Regions from separate parts of the Marinobacter sp. SBS5 genome, predicted to be linked through region 2. Evidence: riboswitches for the same ligand, from Rfam matches in the RefSeq annotation. Region 2 holds a riboswitch; the other holds the start of a gene.
The links. Region 2 has a riboswitch for cobalamin ahead of ACNQ6O_RS13970 (ribonucleoside-diphosphate reductase subunit alpha). Riboswitches for the same ligand answer to the same signal wherever they lie in the genome.

Region 1: another riboswitch for cobalamin. It lies ahead of ACNQ6O_RS12945 (TonB-dependent receptor domain-containing protein); the one in region 2 lies ahead of ACNQ6O_RS13970 (ribonucleoside-diphosphate reductase subunit alpha).

The regions. Positions count from the first base shown of each region.
Region 1 covers NZ_JBLWAZ010000004.1:290,571-302,864, reverse strand. Annotated here, with positions in the region: gene cbiB (adenosylcobinamide-phosphate synthase CbiB) at 1-211, shown strand, start outside; gene cobD (threonine-phosphate decarboxylase CobD) at 208-1,254, shown strand; cobalamin riboswitch at 1,302-1,506, shown strand; gene ACNQ6O_RS12945 (TonB-dependent receptor domain-containing protein) at 1,661-3,469, shown strand; gene ACNQ6O_RS12940 (cobalamin-binding protein) at 3,498-4,385, shown strand; gene ACNQ6O_RS12935 (FecCD family ABC transporter permease) at 4,422-5,381, shown strand; gene ACNQ6O_RS12930 (ABC transporter ATP-binding protein) at 5,381-6,154, shown strand; gene ACNQ6O_RS12925 (cobyrinate a,c-diamide synthase) at 6,177-7,508, shown strand; gene ACNQ6O_RS12920 (cobaltochelatase subunit CobN) at 7,540-11,736, shown strand; gene cobO (cob(I)yrinic acid a,c-diamide adenosyltransferase) at 11,839-12,294, shown strand, end outside.
Region 2 covers NZ_JBLWAZ010000004.1:527,751-540,044, forward strand. Annotated here, with positions in the region: gene ACNQ6O_RS13935 (3-hydroxyacyl-CoA dehydrogenase NAD-binding domain-containing protein) at 1-1,321, shown strand, start outside; gene ACNQ6O_RS13940 (IclR family transcriptional regulator domain-containing protein) at 1,481-2,260, shown strand; gene ACNQ6O_RS13945 (Bug family tripartite tricarboxylate transporter substrate binding protein) at 2,583-3,575, shown strand; gene ACNQ6O_RS13950 (tripartite tricarboxylate transporter TctB family protein) at 3,659-4,195, shown strand; gene ACNQ6O_RS13955 (tripartite tricarboxylate transporter permease) at 4,281-5,777, shown strand; gene nhaB (sodium/proton antiporter NhaB) at 5,982-7,487, shown strand; gene ACNQ6O_RS13965 (substrate-binding periplasmic protein) at 7,660-8,397, shown strand; cobalamin riboswitch at 8,458-8,674, shown strand; gene ACNQ6O_RS13970 (ribonucleoside-diphosphate reductase subunit alpha) at 8,848-11,616, shown strand; gene ACNQ6O_RS13975 (ribonucleotide-diphosphate reductase subunit beta) at 11,645-12,294, shown strand, end outside.

The DNA.
Region 1 (12,294 bases), 240 kb from region 2:
GGCGGCAGGGGCCGGAGCGCTGGCTGTTTCGCTAGGTGGCCCAGCGCCCTACGCCAGCGGGATTAAACAACGGTCCCGGTTGGGCTGCGGCCCTGAAGCAACGGCCCAGACGGTGGAAGGCGCCATTGCTTTGGTACAGCGGGGCGTCGGCCTGTGGTTGATCGTCTTGGCGGTGTTCGCGCTCGGTTTCTGGGCCGGAGGTGCCGGATGATTCCGTTCCGTTCTCCTGAGAGCCCAGAACACGGCGGCAGGCTGGAAGTCGCGGTGCGGAAATGGGGGATACCCCGAGAGCAGTGGCTTGATCTTTCTACGGGTATTAACCCCGTGCCCTACCCGGTTCCTGTGATCCCAATGGAGGTATGGCAACGCCTGCCCGAGCCGGATGACGGGTTGGAAGACATCATCCGTAACTGGGCTGGCGCACCGGCCGATGCGGCCTGTCTGCCCGTTGCTGGCAGCCAGCAAGCCATTATGGCTTTGCCGGCAGTTCGTACGCGCCTGCATGGCCTTGGCCAAGTGGCGGTACCCATGCCGGGTTACCGGGAACACGGTCATGCCTGGCACCGGGCCGGTTTTGACGTGGTGGGTATTTCCGCTGAACAGGCGCTGGCGGATGATCTGGACTGGCTGGATTCGGTGGATGTGGTGGTTTGGATTAATCCGAATAATCCTACCGGCCAAGTGCTGTTGCCTGAACGATTGTTGGCTTGGCGGGAGAGGCTGCAGCGGAATGGTGGTTGGTTGGTTGTGGATGAGGCTTTCATTGATGGCTATCCAGATCATGCTCTCGACCCATGGGCTGGTGCCTCGAATCTCATCATATTACGGTCACTGGGCAAGTTTTTCGGGTTGGCCGGCATCCGTGCGGGAGCCGTGTTGGCTGAGGAAGCGCTGGCAACGCAGTTAATTCATGAGCTGGGGCCTTGGTCCGTTAGTGGGCCGACCTGTTACCTTATGAAGCAGGCTTTGGCGGATGTGGCTTGGCAAACACAGACCTTAAAAGAGCTGCAAGAAGCATCATCGCGAATGTCCGATCTGCTTGAAAAACATGGCTTGTTGGCCCGCTCTGGCACGCTGCTGTTTCAAACAGTGCGACACCCGCGTGCAGCGGAGATCGCAGACAGTCTCGCCCGATGTGGAATTCTGGTGAGGTGCTTTGATTCGCCCCCGGCTCTGCGCTTTGGCTTGCCGGCTGATGAGCTCGACTGGCAGTGCTTGGCTGAAGCTCTGTCGGGAATTCATATATGTCATTGACCACCCCCACCCCGGTTGGTAGTCTTGCCCGCGATTTCAGGTGCTCTGCATTTTCATTCCAGACTGGCGATAGTCGGATGAATACATAGAGTGAAACGGGAAGCTGGTGAGAGTCCAGTACTGCCCCCGCAACGGTAATCAGGTTAATAGCAATCCGTAACGCCACTGTGCCAAAGGCATGGGAAGGTGATTGCTCCGGAGCACAGGCTCCCCCTGAAAGTCCGGAGACCGGCCTGAAAGACGGAGCTTCTGAGCTCCGAGCACCAGACGTTGCGGAGGGCGACGGCGGTGGGTGATTCGGCTCTTCAACACCACACGCCCTCCACCCCCGTCCGAATACCCTATTGTCCTTCGCAGTAACTAAGACCGACCGCGCGGGTGCGTGCGGTGAACTGTGAGCGATGATATGACCCCTTCGAAGGCCCTTCCTGCCTTAATCTTGCTGCCCCTGGCATTTCCGGTCACTGCGGCTGGCGGACAAACTGAAAGCTCTACTCTTGAACCAATCGTCGTAACCGCGACCCTTGGTCCGCTGACTGCCGGCGAAAGCCTGTCTTCAGTAACCGTGATCGATGAAGAATCCATTCGACAGAAAAATCCGTCTGATTTTTCCGAACTCCTGCGTGGGCAGCCTGGCATTAACGTGACGGGCAATGGGTCGTTTGGCAAAACCACCAGTGTGTACACGCGTGGCACAGCAAATGATTCAACGCTGTTTCTAGTGGATGGCGTACGTTTGCGTTCAGCCACTTCCGGTGGACCGTCGTGGCAGTACTTCCCGGCTGAGCTCGTTGAAAGAGTGGAAATTGTTCGTGGGGCGAAAAGCTCGCTCTACGGTTCTGATGCTGTGGGTGGTGTGATTCAGGCCTTTACGCTTGATCCAGAAGAGACACCAGCGGGATGGGTAGAAGTCGGCGCGGGTAACTTCAACACGCAAAAAGGCAGTGCCGGTGTTGCTGCCAGCGCTGGAAATACACGGTTTAGTTTAAGTGGCCTGCATAAGGAAACAGACGGTACAGCGGTTATCACCGATGGTGAAGACCGAGGTTTCCGAAATTCTGCGGGAATTGGCCGGATTGTCCATGAGTTGGATTCTGGCGGTGAAGCCAGCTTGGTAGTGGTGCAGAGTGAAGGCAATACAGAATATGAAGGCGGTGACATTGACTTCATGCTTCGGACCATTGGCTTTGGGCTTGAAACTCCAGTAAGCGAATACTGGCGCCAGTCGTTGCAGTTTTCCGAGTCCCGCGATGAGACCGATAATACCACCCCTACCTATAGCAGCACCTTCGATACAAGGTCTCGTGCTGCTCGTTGGGACAACACGTTTACCTGGAATGTACACGAGCTTGTTGTGGGTACCGAACTGATGAACGATGAAGTGGGTGGTACCACAGACTATGCTGAGACCAGTCGCACGAATCTGGCTTTGTACAGCCAGCTGCGATTGAACTTTGGGCCAACAGATTTGATGCTGAGCATACGAGGCGATGACAACGAGGCATACGGGAAGAACGAGACCGGTAGCATTGCACTAGGGCATGCTTTTGACCGCTCACACCGTGTCCGGGTGAGCTATGGCACAGCCTTCCGTGCCCCAACATTTAACGACTTGTATTTCCCAGGGGCTAACCCTGATCTTAAAGCTGAGGAATCTGAGACGGTAGAAGTCGGTTTCAGTGGCCATTACCAGCACTGGTTCTGGGACACTGCGGTGTTTCAGCTTGATGTCGACAACCTGATTGCATGGGCTCCAATGCCCAGCGGCCTGTGGACACCAATGAACGTTAACGAAGCTCGGATTCGTGGTGTGGAGCTCAGCGCTGGCTTCGAGCGCGACGGATGGCGCGGTGATGCAGCCTTGACCTTGCTTGACCCTGAAAATCGTGAAACCGGTAACCGCCTTCAGCGTCGTAGTGGAAAAACCTTGCGACTCGACCTGAGTAAGCAAGTGGGTGCCTGGGACTTTGGCGGAACGGTGGTTGCGGAAGGGTATCGTTACAACGATGCCAGTAACAATGACCGGTTGTCAGGCTTTGCCACGTTGGATTTGCGAGCTGGCTGGCGCTTTGCCCAGGACTGGTCAACGCGTTTGACGGTGGCCAACGTGTTGGATAAAGAATACAGCACCGCTCGATACTCCAGGTCACAAGGTCTGGACTATATTGCTGCGGGCCGCACCGCCATGCTGACCGTCCGCTACGATTTTCAGTAACGTGTATTGATACTGCCGGGAGGCGCCAGTGATAAAGCTGAAAGGTTTGGCTGTGATGTTGGGCTGGATGCTACTGGCACCTCCGGGGCTGGCCGCCCCTATTTGTGTAACGGATGACCTAGAGGTTGAGGTTTGCCTGGACCAAGCGGCCAAACGTATAGCCACGTTGTCCCCCGGCGCCACGGAACTGGCGTTTGCTGCTGGAGCGGGCGATAAGGTGGTCGCTGTGGTGAACTACAGCGATTACCCCGAAGCAGCACTCAAGTTACCCTTGGTAGGTAGTCACACCCGAATAGACCTGGAAGCGTTGTTGGCGCTTAAGCCAGACTTGGTGATTACGTGGCGAACAGGCAACCCACCCGCGCAAATGGAGATGCTGCGAGCACTGGGCTTGCCCATGTTTGCCATCGAGCCGCGCACCTTCGATGGCGTTTCCAAAGTGATTGAACAGCTCTCGATTCTGGCGGGAACGGAACAGGAAGGCTTTGCTGAAGCTGAGCGTTTCCGTAAAGGTATAGCCGTGATTGCGGAGCAGTACCGGGATGCTGAGCCCATACCGGTCTTCTATCAAGTCTGGGAGACGCCGCTGATGACGATCAACAATGATCATCTGATCGGCAAAGTGGTTCAGCTATGCGGTGGGGTGAATGTTTTTGGCGACATGCCACGGCTGGTGCCAAGAATCAGTCCAGAAGTGGTGCTGGAGGCCGACCCTCACGCAATTGTCACCGGAAGCGTTGATGGCATCAAAGATAATCAGCTCGATCATTGGAAGAGTTACTCGGGAATGAGCGCTGTGGCAAAAAATAACTTGTTCTTTGTCCCGGCATCACCGATATCAAGACCGACTCCAAGGCTCCTCGAGGCGAGTCGAGATATTTGCCAAAGACTGGATGTTGCCCGTGAACGCGAGTAAGGCCTGTAAACACCCGCGTAAACAGGTGACGGTACGATGACTCGTTCTTTGCTGGTGCTCATTACGATTTCTCTGGCAGCTCTGATATTGGCCTTGGCCATAGGCAGCGTAAATATTGCCCCTTCCGAACTTTGGAAAGTCATTCAGGGCGAAGGCAGCAGACTGCATCAGACCCTACTGCTGGATTTGCGCCTGCCGCGTACCCTTGCGGCCTTTGCGACCGGCGGCCTGTTAGCTGTGGCGGGTGCCCTGATGCAGGTGCTGCTACGCAATCCGCTGGCTGACCCATACGTGCTGGGGTTGTCCGGTGGCGCCGCTGTTGGCGCGCTATTGGCTATGCTGACCGGAATGGGGGCGCTGGTGATCTCGGGGTCAGCTTTTGCCGGTGCCATGCTGGCAATGGTGTTGGTGTTTGGCCTCGCCCACGGCACGGGCAGCTGGACGGCCTCGCGCCTGCTGCTGACAGGTGTTGTAGTGGCTGCTGGCTGGGGGGCAGTGATTACGCTCATGCTGGCGGTCACCCCCTCCTACAAACTTCCTGGCATGTTGTATTGGCTGATGGGTGATGTTTCCTACGCGCGCACGCCTTGGCCCGCGTTGGTCGTTCTGATTCTAGCGATCGCGGTGATTTTACCGCTTGCTCGTAATCTGAACGTGCTGGCACGTGGCCCCATGCAGGCAGCGGCACTCGGTGTGTCGGTGCGACCGCTTGAGTGGACCATCTATGTACTCGCCAGCCTATTGACTGCAACTGCCGTGACGACGGCAGGCAGTATCGGATTTGTTGGCCTGATTGTGCCCCATATGCTCCGACTGGTATTGGGCAACGATCAGCGCATTATTTTGCCTGCCAGTGCCTTGGCCGGCGGCACTCTGCTTGTGCTCGCGGATACCCTCGCCCGCACAGTGATAGCGCCTGAGCAGCTTCCCGTGGGCGTAATTACTGCGTTACTGGGCGTACCGACCTTCCTGTATCTACTGCACCGGAGCCGTTAATGAGCACGCTGCACACCCGCGACCTGATCATAAACGTGCCTGGTAGATCAGACGGTTTTCCTCTGAACATGAGCGTTGAGCCCGGTCAGACATGGGGCGTGTTGGGCCCTAATGGGGCCGGAAAAACCACTCTGCTGCATACCCTCGCTGGCTTGTTACCTGCACGCAGTGGCCGAGTTGTATTGAACGACTCGCCGCTAATAGAGCTAAAGCGCCGTGATATTGCGCGGCATCTGGGTTTGGTGTTCCAAGAGCGGCAAGACAGTTTTCCCGCAACGGTCATGGAAACCGCATTGATTGGGCGTCACCCGTGGTTGTCGCCTTGGGAAAGTGAGCAAGCTGATGATCAGACCCGTGCGCAACAGGCTTTGGCGGCGATGGATGTCGATCATTTGTCTGACCGATTGCTGAGTACCTTGTCGGGCGGTGAGCGTCAGCGGGTCGCGATCGCAACGCTCATGACCCAGGACCCTGATATCTGGTTGCTTGATGAGCCGACTAACCACCTGGACTTACATCACCAAGTCAAAGTAATGAGCTTACTTAGAGAGCAGTCGGTTGCAGGCAAAACTGTGTTCATGTGCCTGCACGACCTGAACCTGGCCGCACGGTGGTGTAGCCATGTTTTGCTGCTTTACCCCAACGGTGATGCCTGTTGGGGCCCCGTCGACAGCATGTTGAAACCATCCGCACTTGAGCAATTGTATAACCAAAAGCTGATGACCGTAGAGGTCGATGGCGCACCGGTGTTTGTCCCCGTGAGCCCCAGTTAATAACGATGACAGTGGTGAACTTATGAACAAATCCGTACCGGCAGTAATGATTACCGGCCCGGCCTCTGGACAGGGGAAATCCATGGTGACAGCGGCATTGGCTCGTCTGCACCGGAATGCCGGGCGTAAGGTGCGAGTGTTTAAGCACGGGCCGGATTATCTCGACCCGATGGTGCTGGAGGTCGCATCCGGCCACCCCGTCTATCAGTTACACCCTTGGATGACGGGAGAAGATGAGTGCCGTTGGCGGTTGGCTGAGGCAGCACAAGACGCGGACCTCATTCTGATCGAAGGTGCGATGGGGTTGTTCGACGGCGATCCATCCAGTGCTGATCTGGCAAAGCTTATGGGTATTCCCGCACTGCCCGTTATCGATGCCGGCGGCATGGCTCAGACCTTTGGTGCCCTCGTGTTGGGGCTTGCCCGCTTTGATCCAGACCTGTCTGTTTATGACGTGATTGCGAACAAAATTGGTAGCCCACGCCATGGTGAAATGCTGAAAGAGCGACTACCTGAAGGGATTCGTCTGTTAGGGGCTATCCCCAGAAACGACGCCATGAACATACCTGAGCGACACCTAGGATTGATGCAGCCGGCAGAGCTGGGCAACCTCGACCAGAAGCTGGATGACGCTGCCCAAGTGCTGAAAGAGGCGGGGCTCGACGAATTGCCGAAAGCGGTGGAGATTCCTGCCGTTGAACCGGCAACTAAGCCTAAAACACGATTGGCCGGCGTTTGTATTGCGATCGCTCGTGACGCCGCCTTCAGCTTTATCTATCGCGCCAACACCGAGCTGTTGCAGGCCATGGGCGCTGAACTGCACTATTTCTCCCCGCTGGAAGATTCGGAACTGCCGCCCGCGGATGCCCTTTGGCTTCCCGGTGGTTACCCGGAGCTGCATGGCAATGCGCTGGCAGAAAATACCGCGATGGCGAATTCAATTCGTGCCTTTCATAACGCGGGTAAGCCGATATTGGCAGAGTGTGGCGGCCTGATGGCCTGCGCGGAAGAGTTGTCGGATAAAGAAGGCGTTGTACATTCGCTGTATGGCCTCATACCGGGGCGCGCAGCTATGGCCAAGCGCTTACAGGGCCTTGGTATGCACAGCCTGACGGCGGAACAAGGCGAGTTGCGGGGCCACACTTTTCACCGGTCCACGCTTGATACCACTTGGCAACCTGCTGCCCAAACTCAAAAACAGGCGGGCACGGGCAGTGAAGCCGTTTTTTGTCAGAACGCTCTCGTGGCCAGCTATTTCCACGGCTATTTCCCCTCAGCACCCGAACTTGTGGCGGCGATTTTCCGCGGTGAGGCGCTGATATTTCCCGGCAACTCCGAGAAAGATCATTCGTAATCGACCATAACTCGTGAAAGGGCTTCCACGGATGCGATATCTGAAGGTTTTTCTGACGGCCATGACGGTAATGCTTTGGGCGCCTTCAGTGATGGCGGCTAGCGTCGTGGGCATTATTTCTGAGCGTTCAGCTGCAGAAATGGCCGCTGGTGCTCATCGCTTTTTAGTCCATAACCCAGACCACCGCGTGTTGCTGCGAACCCCTGATCAACTGGCCACTCAGAGCGACCAACAAGTGCTCGAGTTGCTCAAGAATGCCGATGCGCTCGTGCTGGCTGCGGTCTTTGGTGACCAGGTGGAGCGCCTTGCCGGGTTGATAAAAGACGTGGCAGCGGATGACAGCACCGGGCAGATGCCGGTGCTAGGTATCAACAGTGACTGGCGTATTTCACGGCTGTCTCAGATCAATGGTGAAAAACCATTGGCGGAGCTGGATGCCGCTGGGCTCAAGGCCTTGGTCGCCGCGCCGGCGGCCGGAGTTGATGCTGCTGAGGATTTGGCAAATCGGCAGGCACTGTTTCCCAGCCAGGCTGACTGGTTGGAAGGCCGTGCTTTCTATCAAGGCCGGACGCCGAAACATCTGGATGGCCTGATACGGTGGCTGTTGGCTAAAGCGGGACACGACATGGATTACGAAAAGCCCGAGCCCCGTGCCAGTATCCGTTATTACCAGAATGGTGAAGCTAGCACTGAGGCTTCAGCACTGACGCTGACCGACGCCCCCGTAGTCGTGGTTCTTGATCTGGACAGCGGAGACCGACCGGGAGATCGGGACTTACTGGACGATACCTGTGCGGCTTTGAAAGCTCGGGAGCTTCAGTGTTTTGCGATCCTATCCCGATGGGGTGGTGCCAGCCTTGATGCCTTGCGCACTCTCGAAGAAGCGATTCAACCCGCAACATTGGCGGGTATTGTCAGCCTACAGGACTTTACCATCGGTGGAGGTGAGGGTCGCCGGGAGGTGACGGAAGAGTTGATCCGCCTCAACGTGCCTGTCATCAAAGGTCTTAGGCTGGCTTCCCGAACTCGTAATCAATGGCAGCTTTCCGTCGATGGTATTCCCACCGATCAGGTGCATTACAACCTGGCCATGCCGGAGCTTCAGGGTGTAAGCCAGCCCATGGTATTGGCAACGGCGGAGCCTCAAGAGATTGATCCCCAAACCGGCGTTGCGCTGACGCTGACGCAACCGGTTCCAAACCGTGTGGCTGCATTGGCTGAACGCCTTGAGCGTTGGCAAGTGCTGCAAACCAAGGATAACACCGACAAACGGGTGGCCATTGTTTATTACAACCATCCCCCCGGGCGCCAGAATATAGGTGCGGACAACCTGGATGTTCCAGCTTCACTGTTCCAAATGCTGACCTGGCTAAAAGCCGAGGGGTACAGCACCGGCCCCCTACCTGACAGCCCGGAAGCCTTGCTCGACCTGATTCAACAGCGCGGGGTTAGTCTGCCGGATGACCCGCGCTCGATGAAGGAAATGGCCAGTGAGGTACCTTCGATGAGCGCGGAAATCTACCAGCGTTATCTTCAATCTGTACCAGACGTTGTACAGCAAGAAATAGCGCATGGCCCTCTGGGGTATTTGCATGAACGCTTGGAGCAGGCCCATCAATTAGGAGAGCAGGACTTGGCTCTGGGCATTTTGGATCGAGGCGTTAAGGATCTACGGAATTTAATCGAGCATGTACAACACCCGAAACGGCCCACAGCCCTCACCCAGCTTGATGAATACGAAACACTGTGGAGCCAGCGCCTGAAAGAAGGCGGGCACAAAAGCGAATTGAACGAACAGCGAGCTCTATTGGCTGATACGGGCATACCGGGGCTGAAAGGCTGGGGTGAAGCGCCGGGGCTGTCGATGGTGGTGGATGACCGCTTGATCTTCCCCGGCCTGCGATTCGGAAATATTTTCATTGGGCCCCAGCCACCAAGAGGCTGGGAGGTGGATGAAGAGCTGCTGCACGCGAATACCACTTTCCCACCAACTCACCAATATGTGGGCTTCTACCATTGGTTGAGAGACCACTATAAGGCCGATGCGCTGGTATACGTGGGGCGGCATTCCACCCGTGAATTCCTGCCACGGCGTCGCGCTGGCCTGACTGAGGATGATTACCCTGATTTGCTGGGGGGTAACCTGCCACTGATCTACCCCTACATCGTCGACGGAGTTGGTGAAGGCATTCAGGCCAAACGGCGTGCGCTGGGCGTGATGATCAGTCATCTGACACCGCCCCTAGCGGTTACTGAGCTATACGACGACCTGCTTGAAATAAGGCAGTTGGTGGAAACCTGGGAGTCGGCGACCGATCCTGATAGCCCAACCCGTGAGCGGGCGCTGCAAATGCTGCGAGAAAAAATCTTGCTGCTGGACATCGACGACGATATCGAGCAGGAAATTGCCAATGAAATGGGGCTTTCTGCGGATGAGGTTTCGATAGAAGAGCTGTCGCCGGAGCTCCTGGTTCACGAAGCTGGGCACTATGTGACGGACATTCAGGAGCATTTCATGCCTCTCGGGTTGCATGTGTTTGGGCAGGACTGGACCGACGAGATGCTGGACACGATGCTGACCTCAATGGCGAGCAAGTCAGGTAAGCCAGAACCGAGCTGGCGACAGAGGTTGGCGATGTCACCAGCGGCTGAACGGAAGAGCTGGCTGCACGCGCTTAATGGTCGTTTTGTAGCGCCCGGGCATGGCAACGACCCGTTGCGGACCCCGGAAGTTTTGCCAACGGGGCGAAATTTTCATGCGTTGTCTGACGACCTGATTCCGACGCGAGTGGCTTGGTCACTGGCCGAGGACTTAGTCGCAAAAGCAGAAAAAACCGGTACCCGACAAAGTAACGAAAGTGATGCGCTGGTTCTCTGGGCGTCGGACACGGTGCGTGACGAAGGCGTGATGATTGCCTTCGGTCTGAAGCTTATGGGTATTCGCCCGGTGTGGAACAGCCGAGGCATTGTTAACGGCCTGGAGCGACTACCCGCAGGGCCGGGTACGGATAACCCGGTTCGTCGTAACGTGCTCTTTACAACATCTGGGCTTTTCCGGGATCTATACGGAAGCAAGCTGGCGTGGCTGGATCTGGCTTCTCGTTACGCGCTGGCGGGCGCCGCAAAAACCATAGCGACTGAGCACCCGGATTTGGTGCCCGCACTCGATCAGGCTTTGTCGGTCTTACCGGTAGCCCTGCAAGAACGCGGTAGCGAATCGCTCGAAATCAATGGTGTGGCCGCACGCTGGGTGGGCGATACCCGGGTTCTCCTGGCCGCCGGACAGTCGGCACAGGATGCAGGTAATCAGGCGGCCTACCGAGTGTTTGGCACAGCGCCGGGTGCTTATGGGGCTGGGGTGAACAGGCTGGCTACCCGCACTGGCGCATGGCAGGGGCGGCAGCAGCTGGGCGATGCCTATCGCCGTCGAATGGGGCATGTTTACGGTAAAGAAAGCCTAGGTGAACCGGCGCACGAGGCCTTTGATCGCCAGCTGCTTTCTGTAGACAAAACCTATCTGGGACGATCCAGCCATTTGTATGGCCTGCTTGATAATGATGACGGCTTTGACTTCCAAGGCGGGCTGTCCAATGCGGTGGAGCATTTGCGGGGTGAGCCGCCGGAGAATATGGTTTTACAGTACAAGGATCCGAAGAACCCAACGGTGGACTCGCTTCAGCGGGCACTGCAGGTTGAGCTTCGCGCCCGAAATTTGAACCCCCAATGGCTAGCACCCTTGATGGAGCATGGTTATGCCGGTGCGCGCACCATGGGCAGTGATTTTCTGGATAATCTCTGGGGCTGGCAGATTACCAGTCCACAGGTGCTCCGCTCGAGCGTCTGGGATGAAATTAATGAGGTGTATTTTCAGGATCGCCACGGGCTGGGCCTGAGTGACTTCTTGGCAGAGGAGTACAATGTTCACGTAAAGACCCATATGCAGGCCATTGCCCTACTGGCAGCCAAGCGTGGTTTCTGGGAAGTGAATGTGTTCACCCTGAAGTCCCTCGTGCGTGATTTCGCCGGCAATATCATTGACCATGGCTTGCCCGGAAGCGGCCACACCCGCCCGGATCATCCGTTGATGGACTGGGTTGCGGATCAGTTGGAACCGCAACAGCGGGAGGCTTTCGATTCGGCCCGCAAGGGAGGGTCTACGACTTATCCGTTCGTGCACGGCGCGAGCAATGACTGTCAGAAACAGGGGACGCTGGTGTCCTCATGTTGAAACCATATTTGTTGCCTTTCGTTGGCCTCTCCGTGCAGGAGCGGCTGGCAACGATTGTTCGCAGCCTAGGGCTGACATTCCATAATGACACGGAGAATACTCATGCGTGAACGAGCAAAAGACCCAGAACGCCACGCCAAGCGTATGGCAGCCAAGCAAAAAATCATGCAGGAGCGCATAGCTAAAGCCCAGAAAGAGCAAGGCATATTGCTGGTGCTAACTGGCCCGGGTAAAGGTAAGAGTAGCTCTGGCTTCGGCATGGTGGCCCGCGCACTAGGTCACGGCATGAAAGTGGGCATTGTCCAGTTCATCAAAGGAGCGTTCAGCACCGGTGAAGAAGCTTTCTTCCGGGGTCTGCCGAATGTCACCTACCACGTTATGGGCCAAGGCTATACCTGGGATACCCAGAACCGGGAGCAGGATGTTAAGAGCGCTAACGAGGCTTGGGACATCACGGCGGCCATGTTGAAAGACGACAGTTATGACTTGATCCTGTTGGATGAGCTGAACATTGCACTCAAGTACGACTACATCGACCTTGATCGGGTGCTAGACGAC
Region 2 (12,294 bases):
TGAGCAATCCGCTGCGCTGCGTCATGTTTTCTTTGCTGAGCGCCAGGCTCCGAAGGTTTCAGGCCTTGATAAAACCGTGAGTCCTCGTGCCATCAAGCGGGTCGGTATTATTGGCGCTGGCACCATGGGTGGCGGTATTGCCATGGCGTTCGCCAACGCGGGTATCCCCGTGACATTGTTGGAGCTCAATCAAGAAGGTCTGGACCGGGGGCTGGCTCTGGTTGCCAGAAACTATGGCATTACCGTTAGTAAGGGCAAGCTGTCACAAGAAGAGGCTGAGGCCCGTCAGGCTCTGATTAACGGCAGTACTGACTACCAAGCGTTGGCCGCCGTTGATCTGGCGATTGAAGCCGTTTTCGAAAGTATGGACGTCAAAAAGCAGGTATTTAGCCGTTTGGATGAGGTCTGTAAGCCGGGCGCGATCCTGGCTAGCAATACCTCGTATCTGGATATCAACGAGATTGCTGCATTCACCTCCCGTCCACAGGATGTAGTGGGCCTGCACTTTTTTAGTCCCGCAAACGTAATGCGTTTGTTGGAAGTGGTGCGAACGGACCAGACGGCGGCTGATGTAATCGCCACCGCGATGGCATTGGGCAAGCGCATTAGTAAGGTGCCTGTTCTGGCTGGCGTTTGCTATGGATTTATTGGCAACAGAATGCTTCGACAATACGCTCGCGAGGCACAGTTGTGCATGATCGAGGGTGCTGAGCCTGAGCAGATCGACGGTGCGTTGACGGGGTTTGGCATGGCGATGGGGCCACTGGCCGTTGGTGATCTGGCGGGTTTGGACATTGGTTATAAGGCACGTCAGGCGCTCACCGATGACCAGAAAGGCGACCCTCGCAGCTACTGCATTGCCGATGCCCTCGTGGAAATGGGGCGGCTCGGTCAGAAAACAGGGGCCGGCTATTATAAGTACGACCCCGAAACCCGAGCCCGTTCTTCTGATCCGGAGGTTCTGGCGGTGATTGAGGCCCAGGCGCGTAAGCACGGTGTAGTGCGTCGTAGCTTTACCGATGAGGAAATTCTCGACCGGCATTTGCTGGCTTTGGTCAACGAGGGTTTCCGGATATTAGAGGAGGGCATTGCCCAGCGCCCGAGTGATATCGATGTGGTTTATCTGTGTGGCTATGGCTTCCCGTCATATCGGGGGGGGCCGATGTTTTACGCAGCTCGTAGAGGCTTGAAAGAAGTGTATGAGCGCCTACTTGCTCTCCAGAAGCAAACCGGAGAAGCACACTGGGCACCAGCATTACTGCTTGAAACTTTGGTCCTGAATGGTCAGAGCCTGGATGATTGGGCGACAACAAAGAACTGAAGCCCTAGTTGCCGCGCCCGGGGGCGGGCTCCCGCCCCTTAGCCCAGTGGATCAGGGCAGCTTGCATAGCTGATTTTTCACTGTCATCATCCCGCATCTTCAGAAATTGATCGCTTGTCGAACGATCGTTTCAGTTATCGTTGAGAGGGATGATTGCGGGTGAGTCAGAAAGAAATCGATGTTAACAAGGCCGACAAAGAGTTTATGTCGACATTTGCCCGAGGACTTCAACTAATTCGGTCTTTTGGCACTGACACGCCCTCCATGACATTGTCAGCGGTTGCAGAAAAAAACCAGTTGTCGCGAGCGGCGGCCCGACGGTTTTTGCTGACCTTGCAAAAGCTAGGTTATGTTTCGCTGGAGGACAAAAAGTTTCGTTTGACCGCCAAGGTGCTGGAACTTGGCTACTCCTATCTCGCGTCGCTAGATTTTTCCGATACCATCACGCCCTTTATGGAGGAGGTCACCTACCAGTTGGGTGAATCCTGCTCCGCACTGGTGCTGGACGGCCTTGATATTGTTTACGTCGCTCGAATCCCTCGGCGTGGCTTGATCCCCCTTAACCTGCAGATCGGCGCCAGGTTGCCGGCGTATGCAACGTCCGGTGGACGCGTACTGATGTCGGCATTAGCGAATCAGGAGTTGGAAGATTTACTTCAAAAGACCCACTTTGAAAAACTAACAGCTTATACCAAGGGCCCAGACGAGCTCCGGCAGGAACTGGAGAAAATCCGCACCAACGGCTACGCCATCGTGGATCAGGAGCTGGAGCTAGGCATGCGCGCGCTGGCTGTGCCCGTGCTTGATCGACGCGGCCAGGCACGGTTTGCGCTGAACTCGAGTAGTCATGTCAGCACCGTTTCTCTGGATCGGATTGTCGAAGAATATGTCCCGATCATGCAACATGCCGCCCGGAAAATCGCCGAAGTCCTACCGTAACCAACCCCAGGCCTTTCTTGTTTTCAAGTTCCCGCTCTCTGGCTCGACCTTGGGCAGAGAGCTAAACCGAACCGTTCTCACTGATCGTCGGCTTAGGGCGAACTCCAGATAGTCTGAATCTTTCGATTGCGGCGCGTTTAAGCGTTGCCGCGATATAGCTGTGGGCGAATTCCGGTTTTCATGAAACGTAAATGCTGCTGTCTGGTGTGGCAAAAATATCTTGCACCTCTTTATTGAATGTGTGAAATTACCTGCGCGAACAATAAGCGAACATAAGTTCGATATTCGAACATATTAGGGTCTTATGAGGACAATCATAAAAATGATCAAAGCAATGAAACTTCGTTTAACGCGCTCAGTTCTGTGCGCTGTGGGTGCGGCTTGCGTGGCTCTGGGTAGCACAGCCCAAGCAGATGAGTGGCCTGACGATAACATTCGCCTAGTGGTCCCTTACTCTGCTGGCGGCACAACCGACCTACTCTCCCGTAAAGTAGCGGATCTCCTGCAGCGTGAATTGACGACGGTTGTGGTGGAAAATCGCCCAGGAGCGGGTTCTACCGTAGCCACAGGCCAGCTAGCTCGCGGTGGACGCGATTCCGATCACATGTTGCTGATGGCCTCGCCGGGCCACACGATTGGCGCGGCGATTTATCCAAACCTGAGATACGACCCCATCGCAGACTTCGTATTTATCCGCAACGTCATTAATATCCCGAACGTCATGGTGGTTCCGGGCAACAGCCCCTACAACACCGTTGCCGAATTTGTTGAAGCTGCCCGTGAACAGGAGTTGTCGTTCAGCTCCCCTGGTATCGGTAGCTCCGTTCATATGTCCGGTGAGCTGTTTAAAAACCTGACCAAATCCAACCTTGTGCACGTGCCCTTCCGTGGATCGGGTGAAGCTTTGCCAGCCCTGCTGGCGGGTGACGTGGATGTTGCCTTCGAAAATATGCCGACGGTTTATCCTCATATTCAGTCTGGCAAGCTCAAGGCGCTGGCGGTCACAACACCGAACGAATCTGAATTCCTGCCGGGTGTCCCAGCGATGCAGCAGGCGGGTAAAAGCTATGGTCTGGAGAATTACGAAACGTCGGCTTGGTTTGGTCTGATTGCTCACAAGTCGTTCCCGGAAGAAGGATTGGCGACGCTTCAGAAAGCGCTGGATAAGATGATGTCAGGAGAAGGTTTTCAAAAGTTTCTGCCGCAGTTTGGTGCGGTCGCTGGCACAGAAGTGGGTGATGATTTCCAACAGTTTGTTCAGCATGAGTTGACGAAATGGTCTGAAGTTTCCGAGCAGGCAAACCTGAAACGCTGATAGGAACTGCTATAGAGGCGGGATTGAGTCCTAGGGCCATCCCGCCTCTTTCTTTGAGGCTGATCAGTATACAGAGGTCATTCATGGAAAAATCTGAGATTCATACCGTTGCGACGATGGGCAACCATCATGGTCGGTGGAACCCTAATTCACTGCTTGGTGGGGCTTTCTGCATCTTGGCGGCAATCTTCCTGTTCTATGTGGTTCCCACCCACATCAATATGCCCCCCTACATGCAGCATCCTTTGCTCTCGCCACGATTCCTACCTCAGGTGGCAGGATGGCTGGTTTTTATCCTGTCGTTTCTTCTGATGATTGACGGAATGACGAAGCCGCCCAAGCGGACCGAAACCGATGAACTCCGCCGGGGTGTGCCGCTGGCCCGTCAAGCCTTGATGCTTGCAGCCGGGGTGGTTTACGCGATTTTTTTTGAAGAACTGGGTGCCATGGGAAGCGGCATTCTGGCCAGCGCCTTTTTGTTCCTCGCCAGTGGTCTGCGGGGGCTTGGGGTTTATGCCTTGGCCTTGGTCTTTCCGGTGATCGTGACGCTGCTATTTATCTATGTGCTGAATGTTCCACTTCCGGTTGGAACACTTTGGGAAATGCTCTTCCAGATCTGAGGTATCCCGGCCGACATGAACTGGGGCTCAAAGCAGAGCAAAGGCATCCGTCTGGTATCAGACAGAACGTTTCGGATTAAACACAATGGAAAATATTTCAGAAGTCTTAACGCTCTTTCTGAGCGTCGATAACTTTCTTGCTATCGCGGCCGGCGTTTTGATCGGGGTCGTGGTAGGCGCTATTCCAGGCCTGACCGCCACAATGGCGGTAGCGCTGGCTCTACCCTTCACTTTTTCGATGGAACCGGTAACCGCCATTCTTCTGCTGGTGGGCATCTATAAAGGTGGAATGTACGGCGGCTCTATAACTGCCATTCTGATCCGTACCCCGGGGTCGCCGGCCGCAGCCTGCACGTTGTTGGACGGTTATCCGATGGCACAGCAGGGGCAGGCCAAAAAGGCGTTGAAGACTGCGCTGTATTCATCCGTGGTCGCGGATATGATCTCGAACGTGGCGTTGATCTTTTTCGCCGCGTATCTGGCCAAGATTGCCCTCAACTTCGGGCCTCCGGAGTATTTCTGGCTGATCTGTTTTTCGCTGACCATCATCGTGTCGGTGTCCGGAACCTCGGTTGTCAAAGGGCTTATCGCCGCCGGCCTCGGTATCATTGTTTCGACCGTTGGGCTCGATGCGGTGTACGGTACTCAGCGGCTGACCTTTGATAACTACAATCTGATGGACCGGGTCTCGTTCATACCACTGCTGATCGGCCTGTTCGCTATTCCTGAAGTTATCGATTTTTATACATCCAAGGTGGCGCCGCACATACGCACGGCTGTGACCGGTGCCTCCTTGACGTGGAAAGAATTCAAGGGCTCTCTGAAAACAGTGGTTCGGGGCAGCATTATCGGTGTCATTATCGGTGCGATTCCGGGCACGGGCGCCACATCTGCGGCGTTCATCTCTTACAGTGAAGCCAAGCGGACATCACCACGCAAGGCCAATTTCGGAAAGGGTGAAGTGGAGGGTGTTGCGGCAGCCGAGGCGGGCAATAACGGTGTAGCAGGTGCCACCCTGATTCCACTGTTGTCACTTGGGATTCCGGGTGACGTGATCACCGCGATTATCCTCGGAGCCTTCATGATCCACGGTCTGACGCCGGGCCCAGTCTTGTTCCAGGAAAACCTGACTCTGGTTTACGCTTTGTTTTGCGGCATCATGGTTAGCTCTTTTGTGCTGGTTTTTGTGGGGAACGCCGCGATCCGTTATTTCTCGCTGATTGCGGACATACCGAAAACCATACTGTTACCCATTGTTTTGATGTTTTGCATTTACGGAGCGTACGCAGTCAATAACAATACGTTCGATATCGGTCTGATGCTGGCGTTCGGACTCATGGGCTTCGTGTTCAATCGCACCGGCATTGCCGCGGCGCCCTTTCTGATTGGGTTTATTCTGGGGCCTATGTTCGAGGATAATCTGCGGCGAACTATCCTGATTAGTAAAGGCGATCCGTCGATCTTCTACAGAGGTCCGATTACTTGGGTCTTCATCATGCTTACGGTGGCGTCTCTGATATTTGCAGTGCATCGCTACTGGGTAGCGAGGAAAGAAGAGCGTGCAGAGCTTACTGCTCAGTGAAAGGTGTGAATTGGAATTAGTAGCTCCGCTGTGTGGCGATGGCAATGTTGTTCGCCAACGGCGGTTAGCTACCGGCATACAACTTAGAGGTATGGATCAATTGGCAAACTATACCTTCGCATCATAAATATCGAGGAAGATAACGGTTTTATGTCCAAGACTTGCTAGACTTGTCAGCCACATTTTTCTGAGAAGAGTCTCGCGATGCCCACAACCGTGATCTCCGGCTTTACAAGAAACTTCCTCGGCAACGCGCCTACCTGGTACAAGCAAGTCATCCTGTTGTTTTTGATCGCCAATCCAATTGTGATGTACGTATTCGGGCCAGGCGTTGCGGGCTGGTTGTTGATTGGTGAATTCATCTTCACGCTGGCAATGGCGCTCAAGTGTTACCCGTTGCTGCCGGGCGGGTTGTTGGCGGTGGAATCCTTGTTGATTGGCCTAACCACCGCCGATGCGGTCTACAACGAAGTGCTCACCAACTTCCCGGTTATTCTGCTACTGATGTTCATGGTGGCGGGCATTTACTTCATGAAGGAGCTGTTGCTAGTTACCTTCACCCAAATTCTGGTGGGCGTGCGTTCAAAATCGGCACTCTCATTGCTCTTCTGCGTTGCCGCCGCGATTTTGTCCGCGTTTTTGGATGCGCTTACCGTCACTGCGGTGATCATCAGCGTGGCGGTAGGCTTCTACTCGGTGTATCACAAGGTCGCATCCGGTAAGGGCTATCAGCAGAAAGATCACAACGCCAACAGCGATGCCGAAGTGGTCGAACTGCACCGGGAAGACCTCGAAAACTTCCGTGCCTTTCTGCGTAGCTTGTTGATGCACGGTGCCATCGGTACCGCGCTTGGCGGCGTGGCGACCATGGTGGGTGAGCCTCAAAACCTGTTGATTGCTAAAGTGGTGGGCTGGGACTTCGCAGGCTTCTTTTTACACATGGCTCCGGTCAGTTTGCCGGTGCTGGTTGCCGGTTTGTGCACCTGCTGGGCGCTGGAAAAGCTGCGTTGGTTTGGCTACGGCGGCCGGCTGCCGAAACCGGTACGTCGCGTGCTGGAAGAGTTTGCCGAAAATGAGCGCACCAGCCGCACGGCTTCCGATAAAGCCGCACTTTGGGTTCAGGCAGCCGCCGCTGTGGTTCTGGTGTTGGGGCTCGCGCTCCACATTGCAGAAGTGGGGCTGATCGGCCTCTTGGTGATCATTCTGATTACCTCCTTTACCGGGGTGATCGATGAACACAAAATCGGTAAAGCCTTTCAGGAATCCCTGCCGTTCACTTCGTTGTTAGTGGTGTTCTTTGCCATTGTGGCGGTGATCCACGAGCAACATCTGTTCAAGCCCATTATCGATTACGTCCTGAGTTTGCCCGAAAGCCAGCAGCCGGGCATGTTTTTCATCGCCAACGGTGTGTTGTCCATGATCAGCGACAACGTCTTCGTGGCCACGGTGTACATCAGTGAAGTGAAGCAGGCTTTGGATAGCGGCAGCATCAGTTACGAACACTTCCAAACACTGGCTGTGGCGATCAACACCGGTACCAACCTGCCGAGTGTTGCCACACCCAATGGCCAGGCCGCGTTCCTGTTCCTGCTCACCTCGGCTATCGCACCTCTGGTGCGCTTATCCTACGGTAAGATGGTGATCATGGCCTTCCCCTATACGCTGGTGATGGGCGGGGTCGGGTTGTATATGGTTACCCATGCTTTCTAAACCATTCTGAGTATTGGGTTGCACAGACAATCTTTCGATCTGTTACTCTTTGCTATCGTTAAAGAGATTCCAGAGGGTTGTTATGCGCCTAAGCCTTCTCAGGTCCAGAGCATGGTTCCGCTTCACTCGTGTGTTTTTGAGCGGGCTGTGTCTCTGTGTGGTTTTGAGCTCTGTGCACGCAGAAAACATTCAGCACACTGATCCAGGCACGCGCACCCTGCGTGTTGCTTACATGGAGTTCCGTCCGGTTACCTACCAGAACGCCTTCGGCGAGCCAGAAGGCGTAATGGTGGGTATAACCGAAAAGGTGGCCAAGGAGGCTGGCTATAAGCTGGAGTTTTTGTACCTTCCGGTCAGTCGCGCTTATCTCTATTTGAAAAAGGGCACGATTGATTTTGCGCTGGGTTTGACCGAAGTTCCCGCCTTGAACGGTGCTGTGATCGACAGTGAGATCAATCTGGTTTCGGTTGCATTGAGTGCCTGGTATCGCGAAGGCCAAGCGCCGATCACGCACATAGACGACTTTCGGGATCGAGTCGTGATACTGATCAACGGTTTCACTTATGGCGGTCTTCGGTCATGGCTGGAGCAGCAAGACGACATCCGCATTACCAATGCCCCCAATCACCGCTCTGCCATCGATATGCTCAAACGTGGCCGAGGGGACTACCTGCTGGATTATCGTGATCCAGTTCTTGAAGAATTGACGAAATCCCGGGATTTATTGATTCAAGAAAGTGAAATCCGCACCCGGAAAGGCGCGTGGTTGTTCTCGGCTGCTACATCGAGGGCGGAAGTGCTTCGTGCAGAGTTTGATGCTGCCTATCACCGTTTGGCTGAACGAGGCGAGGTACCTCCGGCCGACACCAGCGAACAACCTATCCTGTTACGGGGCTATCCAGCGCTTTAAAGAGTGAAACTCCCCCCATCTTGTTTCTCTTTGAGTTCGTGTATATAGTTGTGATGTCTCTGGCTAGCTACCAGATGTTGTGTTTTGAGCGAAATTCAAACACATCGTTTAAAAGGTAGCCGGGAATCCGGTGAGAATCCGGAACTGACGCGCAGCGGTATTGGGGAACGAGCGTGGCATATTGACACTGGCAACCGCCGGGAAGTCGCCACACAAGGCAGAACCACAAGGTTCATGCCCCTGAGTCCGAAGACCTGCCAGAGACGTGTTGTTTTCTAACGCCACAAAGAAAACAGCTCGACTGCACCTTCGCGACTCAGGCGCCTGCATTTGGCACCATAAGGTGAGCAGCAACGAACATGGCACAGCGACAGCCCGATCGGGTTGATGCTTTGTTCGTCCTGCGTACGCGAAGGTTATAGAACTCACGCGTATTCAGGAGATAACGGTATGTCTGCTACAGCTCTGGCCGAACCGCGGCCCACCTCACCATCCGACACAGAAGCCCTGCAGGTTATTAAGCGCAACGGCAATCTGGTCAGCTTCACTCCCTCTAAAATCAGCGTAGCCGTTACCAAAGCCTTCTTGGCGGTTGAAGGAGACAAAGCCGCTGGGTCTGCCCGTATTAACGATGCCGTACACCGCGTAACTGAACAGGTTGTTCAAGCCATCAGTCGTCGTTTGAAAGCTGGCGGCCGGGTACACATCGAAGACATACAGGACCAAGTTGAACTGGCCCTGATGCGCGCGGAAGAACAGAAAGTAGCCAGAGCCTACGTACTCTACCGTGAAGAACACGCCCGAGAGCGCGCCCAGCACGAACCGGTGGAAGCGCACCCTCATCTCACCGTAAAACAAGCCAGTGGCCGCACCGTACCGCTGGATTTGGGCCTGATGAAGCGCCAGGTTGAGCAGGCCTCCGAAGGCTTGGAAGGTATTGAAGGCGATTCGTTGGTGGAAGAAGCCATTCGCAACCTCTACAACGGCATCGACGAAGCCGAAGTACTGAGCGCACTGATCATGACCGCCCGCGGCCGTATCGAGCGCGAGCCAGACTACAGCGCCGTGACCGCCCGTTTGCTGCTGGAACAACTGCGCCTGGAAAGCGTGACCGCTCTGAACCTTGATACCAGCCTGAACCTTGCGGAGATTTATCCACAGGCTCTAAGCGCCTTTATTCACGCCGGTATTCGTTACGAGTTGTTGGATGAAGCCATGGCCGCGTTCGATCTGGAACAGCTGGGTGCCGCGATTAAGCCCGAACGCGACCAGCAGTTTGGTTTCCTCGGCCTGCAAACCCTGTACGACCGTTACTTCCTGCACTGGAAAGGCGACCGCCTGGAATTGCCACAGGTATTCTTCATGCGTGTGGCCATGGGTCTGGCGCTGCGTGAAGACGACCCCAACAGCCGCGCCATCGAGTTCTATAACCTGTTGTCTTCATTCGACTACATGGCATCCACGCCGACACTGTTCAACAGCGGCACCCGCCACTCCCAGCTGTCGTCTTGCTACCTCACCACCGTGGGCGACGATCTTGAAGACATCTACGGCGCCATTCGCGACAACGCCATGCTTTCCAAATGGGCTGGCGGCCTAGGTAACGACTGGACACCCGTGCGCGCGCTGGGCTCTCGCATCAAAGGCACCAATGGCCAGAGCCAAGGCGTAGTACCGTTTTTGAAAGTGGTGAACGACACCGCCGTAGCGGTAAACCAGGGCGGCAAGCGCAAAGGCGCCGTGTGCGCCTATCTGGAAAGCTGGCACCTGGATATCGAAGAGTTTCTGGAACTGCGTAAAAACACCGGTGACGAACGCCGCCGTACCCACGACATGAACACCGCCAACTGGGTACCGGATTTGCTGATCGAGCGAATGCGGCAAGACCGCGACTGGACCCTGTTCAGCCCCAGCGACGTGCCAGACCTGCACGACCTGTACGGCAACGAATTCCGCGAGCGCTATGAGCACTACGAAGCGCTGGCCGCGGAAGGCAAAATCGAGCTGTTCAAAACCATCCCGGCCAAGCAGCTGTGGCGCAAAATGCTGACCGTGTTGTTTGAAACCGGCCACCCGTGGATCACCTTCAAAGACCCCTGCAACCTGCGCTCGCCGCAGCAGCACAAGGGCGTGGTACACAGCTCCAACCTGTGTACCGAAATCACCCTGAACACCAGCGCCGATGAAATTGCGGTGTGCAACCTGGGCTCGGTCAACCTGGCCGCCCACATCAGCAATGGCGAGCTGGATGTGCAGCGCCTGGAGCGCACCGTAAACACCGCCGTGCGCATGCTCGATAACGTTATCGACATCAACTTCTACGCCGTACCCCAAGCGCGCAACTCCAACCTGAAACATCGCCCGGTGGGTCTTGGCCTGATGGGCTTTCAGGACGCGCTTTACGCATTGGGCTTGCCGTACACCAGCCCGCAAGCGGTGGAATTCGCCGATGTGGCGATGGAACAGCTGAGCTACTTCGCCATCCGTGCATCCGCTGAGCTTGCGGCCGAGCGGGGCGCTTATGCAACCTACGAAGGTTCGCTGTGGAGCCAAGGCATACTGCCCATCGATTCCATCGAACTGCTGAAAAATGCCCGCCGGGAAGGCGATATCAGCGTGAACACCGACAGCCGACTGGACTGGGCTCCGGTGCGTGAACTCATCGCCCAACATGGCATGCGCAACAGCAACGTGATGGCCATTGCGCCGACGGCCACCATTTCCAACATCGTGGGCGTGTCGCAATCCATCGAGCCGGCGTACCAAAACCTGTTCGTGAAATCGAACCTCTCCGGCGAATTCACCGTGGTGAACCCCTCCTTGGTGCGTGACCTCAAGGCCGAAGGCCTGTGGGACAACGTGATGGTGAACGACCTCAAATACTACGACGGCAGCGTGCAGCAAATTGAGCGCATACCCACCGAACTGAAATCCCGCTACGCCACCGCGTTTGAGATTGATGCCCGTTGGTTGGTGGAAGCTGCTTCTCGCCGCCAGAAATGGCTGGACCAAGCCCAGAGCCTGAACCTGTACATGGCAGAGCCCAGCGGTAAAAAGCTGGATGAGCTGTACCAGTTGGCTTGGGAACGTGGCCTGAAAACCACCTACTACCTGCGCTCTCTAGGAGCCACCGGCGTGAACGAACAAGCCGCCCCGGTTGCCGCACCACAGCCACAAGTGTGCAGCATTGACGAACCCGACTGCGAAGCATGTCAGTAACCACTTACTACTATTGAGAGGCAAAACCATGCTGAATTGGGACGACGAAACCAAACCACAAAGCCAGCCCTCTGCACACAGCAGTGTGGCCCCGGTGAACGTAGACGACAAGCGCGTGATCAACGGCGAAACCGACGTAAATCAGTTGGCGCCGTTTAAATACCCGTGGGCTTGGGAGTTCTTCATGAACGCCAACAAAAACCACTGGACCCCGCTGGACGTGAACATGGCGCAGGACGTTCACGACTACCACCACCGCCTGAACCCGGCGGAAAAGCACGTGTTCGAAAACGTGGTGGCCTACCTGACCACCTCCGACATACTGGCCATGCGCAACATCGGCCTGGCCGTGATGGAAAAAATGACCGCGCCAGAGCTGCAGATCTACCAGGCGCGCCAGGTATACGAAGAAGCTCTGCACACCTGGACCTACCAGCACTGCATTGAAACCCTGAACCTGGACCAAAGCGAAATCTACAACCGCTACCGCGTGGTGCCGCAGATTAACGCCAAAATCCAGATGGCCAACCGCCGGCTAGACGCCGCCATGCGCCCCGACATCAACCTGCGCAACAAAGACGACCTGCAAGAATTCATCATGTCGTACCTGTTCTTTGCAGCGGTGTTTGAAGGTTGCTGGTTCTACAACGGCTTCAGCCCCATCTTCGCCCTGCAACG